2 regions of the Howardella ureilytica genome follow, and region 1 is predicted to be linked to the other one. Evidence: predicted binding sites of a transcription regulator. Region 1 holds the regulator's gene; the other holds the start of a gene.
The links. The regulator NrdR, encoded in region 1, represses ribonucleotide reductase genes. The targets are predictions, from matches to a motif close to CACNANATNTNGTG.

Region 1 (3,434 bases):
CGTGCTTATTACCATTTCACTGTCCAACTTTGTTAATGCGACCATGCTGTTTGTGGATTTGTTTATTCCTCAGGTGTTCATACTCGGATTTTTAAACTATTTCATAAGCGGATTCACAAAAAACAAAGATATATTTTATACACGGGAATTTAAAAATATAAGAGAACAGTCAAATGTATAAGGATCTCTGTAAACAGAGTCGCATAAACAGTACACATTTTGACCGCTATTTTATTTTGTGTTAGAATTTTTCACAAAAATATACAGAGAAAAGGACTTAAAAAATGGCAAAAATAATTCTTACGGGCGACAGACCCACAGGTAAGTTACATTTAGGGCATTATGTAGGTTCGTTGAGAAAAAGGGTTGAACTTCAAAACTCAGGGGAATATGACAAAATATTTATTTTGGTTGCGGATACACAGGCGTTGACGGATAACGCCGACAATCCGGAAAAAATAAGACAGAATATTCTGGAGGTAACTCTGGATTATTTATCAGCCGGTATAGATCCGGAAAAATCCAATATATTCATACAGTCAATGTTGCCTGCTCTCCCGGAACTTACAATGTATTACAGTAATCTTGTTACGGTATCAAGACTGCAGAGAAATCCTACAGTGAAGTCGGAAATTACAATGAGAGGTTTTGATACGAATATTCCGGTAGGATTTTTTACATATCCGATAAGTCAGGCTGCAGATATTACAGCGTTCGGTGCAAATGTTGTTCCGGCGGGAGAAGATCAGGAGCCGATGCTTGAACAGGCAAGAGAGATTGTGAGAAAGTTTAATTCCACATACGGAGAGGTTCTTGTTGAACCTGAGAGTATGCTTTCTTCAAACGATGCATGCAGAAGATTACCGGGAACGGACGGAAAAGCAAAAATGAGCAAGTCCCTCGGAAACTGCATTTACCTTTCGGATACTCCGGAGGAAGTAAAAAAGAAAGTAATGGGAATGTATACGGATCCTAACCATATAAGGATAGAAGATCCCGGTAAAGTAGAGGGAAATACCGTATTTACATATCTTGACGCCTTTTCGGAAGAGGCGGATTTTGAAAAATTCTTGCCTGAATACAGTTCCATGGATGAGCTGAAAGCTCATTATATGAGAGGCGGATTGGGCGATGTGAAAATAAAGAAGTTTCTCAATAAAGTTCTTGACAGAATGCTTTCGCCTATAAGGGCAAGAAGAGCGGAGTATGAGAAAGACATCCCTAAGGTATATGATATATTAAGACAGGGAACGGAAAGAGCAATAGAAGCTTCCAACGAGACTCTCAGAAAGGTTAAGGAAGCCATGCGTATCAATTACTTTGAAGACGAGGAGCTTATCAAAAGTCAGTCCGAAAAGTATGCCGATTGACAACTATAGGAGTTAATATATGAAATGTCCATTTTGTGGGGAACTCAACAGCAGGGTAATAGATTCAAGACCTACCGACAACGGTGAAATTCGCAGACGAAGAGAATGTGAAAGTTGTCATAAGCGTTTTACTACATATGAAAGAATAGAAAGTATTCCCCTTATGGTTATAAAAAAGGACAATACAAGAGAACCGTATGACAGAGATAAAATAAAGTCCGGCATCAGCCGTTCATGTCACAAGAGACCGGTTTCAACGGAATTAATAGATAAAATGACGGATGCGGTTGAGACGGAGATATTTAATTACGGAAGCAGAGAAATTTCAACAAACGTAATCGGAGAGTATGTAATGCAGCAGTTAAAAGATGTTGATGAGGTTGCATATGTAAGATTCGCATCTGTATACAGAGAATTTAAAGATGTTAATACATTTTTAGAGGAGATTCAGCAGTTTTTAAATAAGTAAGGAGATTATATGGGGCTTCATTTAATTCCGAGTGCATACATTAATTCAACATATGATATTGATTTTCAACTCCTGTTTGATAACGGGTTCAGAGGATTAATATTTGATATAGACAATACGCTGACACAGCACGGGGCGCCGGCAAAAAATAATGCTGTAAAATTATTTCGGGAATTGGACGAGATAGGGTTTAAATACATTCTTATTTCGAATAACCATGAAGAAAGAGTTGCTCCGTTTGCGGAACAGGTTGGTGCCGAATATGTTGCCGATGCGGGCAAGCCGCTTGCTAAGGGATATAATGCGGCAATAGAACGAATGGGAATTGAGAGAGAAAAAGCTGTTTTTATAGGAGATCAGATGTTTACGGATATTGCAGGTGCAAATGCCGCCTCAATAAAGTCAATATTGGTAAGACCTCTTTCAAAGAAAGAACCATTTCATATAAAGTTAAAAAGAATGTTGGAAGCTCCGGTTAAGAGGGTGTATCTTAAAAAACACAATATAGGGGACTATAACGGTTTATTTAAGTGATTTTATTTGATTTTAATCTGCCGAATACTACAGAAAGGTACTAAAATACATGAAGGATATAACAGGCACAACTAAAATGTGTGCTCTTATAGGTAATCCTACCGAACACTCCTTATCTCCGATGATTCATAACAGTATATCCTTTATGACGCGAAATGATATGGCATATACCACATTTTGTGTGGAGAAGGATAAACTCGGCGATGCAATAAACGGAGCCTATGCCCTCGGTATACAGGGAATGAATGTAACCGTTCCTTATAAGGAAAGTGTTATGGAGCATTTGGTTGAAACAGATCCTCTTGCCGAAGCGGTTGGTGCCGTTAACACTCTGATAAGAACCGAAGGCGGATTTAAAGGTGCCAATACCGACATATTGGGCTTTGCCCGCTCGATAAAAGAAGCGGGATTTGACATCAGGGGTAAAAAGGCCTGCGTGCTCGGTGCGGGAGGTGTTGCAAGAGCCATATGTTTTGCTCTCGCCGAGGCCGGAATACAAAGTATATATATACTAAACAGAACAAAAGAGAAAAGTATAAGTATACGAAACGCATTAAATAAATATTACGGATACAAGGCAATCGACATTCATATACATGACTATGAATCAGCCGATAAATTAAATATTAATGATTTTCTGCTTATACAGACTACCAATGTAGGTATGTATCCTAATAATGATGATTGTATTCTGGAATCTTCATCATTATACGAAAAAGCAGCTTTCGGATTTGATGTAATATACAATCCGTATGAAACATCATTTATGAAAAAATTGACCGAACACGGTAAAAAATCGATTAACGGTCTTGATATGCTTTTATATCAGGCTGTCGAATCATATAAAATGTGGTTTCCGGACTTGGAAATTACATCTCACATGGTAAGCTGTACGAAGAGAAAACTGACGGATTCATTCGGAATCAGCAAAGAACCGACGGACGATTTATTTGCCGTATGTGCGGGGACACCGAAACCTAAAGATAATATTATACTTACGGGATATATGGGAAGCGGCAAAACAACTTTAGGTCACTGGATTTCAAAAAGAACGGGCAAAA
Region 2 (3,434 bases), on a different contig from region 1:
GTAAACGCATCTATTTCCTCTGTTACGTGTACATGATAGCTGTTGGTTATATAATTCTTGTCGGTAACTCCTTCAATCTTTCCGAATCTCTTCTGAAGGCACTTTGCGAATTTATATGTTGTTGATTCCAAAGGTGTTCCGTAAGGAGAGAATGAAATATTGGTTTCCGCTCTCCACTTGCTGCATTTATCATTTAAAAACTGCATTACACGGAGTGCAAATTCCTTTCCTCCGTCTTCCGTATGGGATACGCCCTTCATGTACTTTGTACATTCATTAAGACCCGCATATCCTAAAGAAATAGTAGAGTAATTGTCAAACAACAATTTGTCGATTACTTCTCCCTTTTCAAGTCTTGCCAATGCGCCGTTCTGCCATAATATCGGTGCAACGTCCGAAGGAGTCCCAAGGAGTCTTTCATGACGGTACATAAGAGCTCTCTTACATAATTCCGTTCTTTCTTCCATAAGCTCCCAAAAACGATTCTCGTCTCCGCCTGATGAACATGCGACATCAACAAGATTGAGGGTTACAACTCCCTGATTGAATCTTCCGTAATATTTGTGTTCTCCGTTTTCTCCGAGCCCCTCTGTATCGGCCGTAAGGAAGGAACGGCATCCCATACACGGATATACATCTCCGTTTTTAAGCTCGCGCATTTTCTTGGCTGATATGTAATCCGGAACCATTCTTTTAGCCGTACATTTTGCGGCAAGCACCGTAAGATCCCAATACTTTGAATCTTCTTTAATATTATCCTCGTCAAGAACATATATTAACTTAGGAAACGCCGGCGTAATATATACGCCCTTTTCGTTTTTTACACCCTGAATTCTCTGTTCCAGCACTTCTCTGATTACGAGGGCAAGGTCTTCTCTTGTCTGTTCGTCTTTTGCCTCGCTGAGATCCATGTATACCGTGACAAAAGGAGCCTGACCGTTTGTTGTCATAAGTGTTATCACCTGGTATTGAATTGTCTGAACGCCGCGTTTAATCTCATCAAGAACTCTTAATTCAGCCACTTGACGAATCTTTTCCTCGTCAGAATCTATCCCTGCCTTTTCAAATTCTTCCCTAACCTGTGAAATAAATTTCTTTCTGCTTACATCCACAAAAGGAGCCAGATGCGAAAGGGAAATACTCTGTCCGCCGTACTGAGAACTTGCAATTTGGGCAATTGCCTGAGTGGCTATGTTACATGCGGTTGAAAAACTGTGTGGCTTTTCGATCATTGTCTCGCTTATTACGGTACCGTTTTGAAGCATATCCTCAAGGTTAACAAGGCAGCAGTTATGCATATGCTGCGCAAAATAATCGGAGTCGTGGAAGTGAATAATGCCCTCTTCGTGGGCTTCGACTATATCATTCGGAAGAAGAAATCTTTTTGTTATATCCTTACTTACCTCTCCGGCCATGTAGTCTCTCTGAACGCTGTTAACCGTAGGGTTTTTATTGGAATTCTCCTGTTTAACCTCTTCGTTGCTGCATTCCAGAAGACTGAGAATTTGAGCATCTGTGGAATTTGATTTACGAACAAGTTCTCTTTTATATCTGTATGTAATATACTTTCTTGCAAGAGCAAATTTTGCCCTTTTCATAATTTCGTCTTCCACAATATCCTGTATCTCTTCAACAGATAAACTTCTCGTCATACCGTGTCCGACCTGCTTTACATGTTCAGCAATCTGTTCTATTTCCTCTGATGACAGCTTGTCACCTTCTATTACTTCATCATTGGCTTTATTTACGGCGTCTATAATTTTAACACCGTCGAACAAAGCCTCCGTACCGTTTCGTTTAATAATCTTCATGCCGACCTCCACAAGCAAATACAACTTATAGTGTAATTCTTTTAACTTAAAAATCCCCCGCAAAATCTTTGCAAGGGATATACTACTATATATTGTGTTTAATTACAAGATGTATACATTATATATACATATTGTATTTTTTAAAAACATTTGTAAATCGGCACCGCACCGATTAACTCTGGGCATCCAGCATTTTAAATATTTTATTTGCATCTCCCAAACTCGCTATAATTTGCATATGATCGCCTTCCCGGAACACATAATTGGCTCCCGGCATAATGTTTGTCACTCCGTCGGTCACCACACCTATAATGTTGATATTATATCTCGTGCTGACATTTAACTCCTTTATCGAATAACCTATCCACTCATTAATTATTGGCACTTCATATATGGAATAATCTCCGTCCAGTTCTATATATTCAAATACATGATTCGCCGAAGCTTTAACCGCAATACTGTGTGCGGCGTCCCTTTCCGGATATACAACCTCATCTGCGCCGTTTTTCAGAAGAAACTTTGCCTGAATTTCTCTGCTTGCGAGACTGATAACCCACTTTGCCCCCTTTTCCTTTGCAAGATTGGTTATTTCAAGAGAATTTTGAAAATTTTCTTTTATTGCCACTATTATTACATCAAAATTCTTTATCCCCAGAGCATCAAGTACATCGGGATTTGTACAGTCACCGATTCTCGCAGCGGAAACATCCGTGAAGAAGTCTCTGAGCTTCTCTTCTTTCTGGTCAACAATCATAATATCATTATCGAGTTCGATAAGTTTTCTGCACACATGTTTGCCGAACTCACCCATACCAATTATCAAAAAAGATTTCATTATATAACCTCATTAACCCACATTTACATGCTCAACAGGATATGTAATAAGCGGAGTTTTCTTTCTTACCTTAAATGATACCGCAAATGTAACGGTTCCTATTCGACCGATAAACATCAGTAATATAATAACTACCTGAGATACGGGCAAAAGTTCCCTTGTCAGTCCGGCAGAAAGCCCCACCGTACCCATGGCGGAAAACACCTCTAACATAAGGGCTCCCATATTTACATTCTGTATGGCACTTATTATAAGCGTAGCCACGGAAACAAGCATTACATTGAGCCACAACACAAGAGACGCCTGATTGATATTCTCTTCGCTGATTCTTCTTTTTCCGATGTGCACGCCGCTTCTTCCGAATATATGGCTGAATACATATACAGTCATTATTACAAGAGTTGTTGTTTTTATACCGCCTGCCGTAGAACCTGAATTTCCTCCTATAAACATTAAGAAACAAGTAAGCATTTTGCTCGGCTGTGACATTAAGTTAAGATCAACGGAATTCATGCCTGCCGTTCTCGGCGTAATACTTGCAAACATGCCTGACATAATTGCCTGAGGGGCGCTCATATCGGCAAATGTATTATTCCGTTCAAAGATAATATAAAGCACCGTACCGGAAGCTATTAAAACAATGGTAGACACAAGAACTATTTTTGTGTGTAATGCGAATTTTTTAAATCTAAATTTCTTCGTGAGGATATCGTCCCATACGAGAAATCCCAATCCTCCGACAACAATAAGCCCCATGATTGTATACAACACCAAAGGGTCATTCATAT

Region 2: nrdD (anaerobic ribonucleoside-triphosphate reductase) is a predicted target of NrdR. The motif match lies at 1,895-1,908, and genes of this name have one in related genera.

What each region holds. Positions count from the first base shown of each region.
Region 1 covers NZ_BAAHYP010000001.1:102,332-105,765, reverse strand. Annotated here, with positions in the region: gene ACYQ1N_RS00480 (hypothetical protein) at 1-181, shown strand, start outside; gene trpS (tryptophan--tRNA ligase) at 285-1,370, shown strand; gene nrdR (transcriptional regulator NrdR) at 1,390-1,839, shown strand; gene ACYQ1N_RS00465 (YqeG family HAD IIIA-type phosphatase) at 1,849-2,373, shown strand; gene aroE (shikimate dehydrogenase) at 2,423-3,434, shown strand, end outside.
Region 2 covers NZ_BAAHYP010000012.1:37,822-41,255, forward strand. Annotated here, with positions in the region: gene nrdD (anaerobic ribonucleoside-triphosphate reductase) at 1-1,811, opposite strand, end outside; gene ACYQ1N_RS06555 (potassium channel family protein) at 1,984-2,646, opposite strand; gene ACYQ1N_RS06560 (TrkH family potassium uptake protein) at 2,659-3,434, opposite strand, start outside.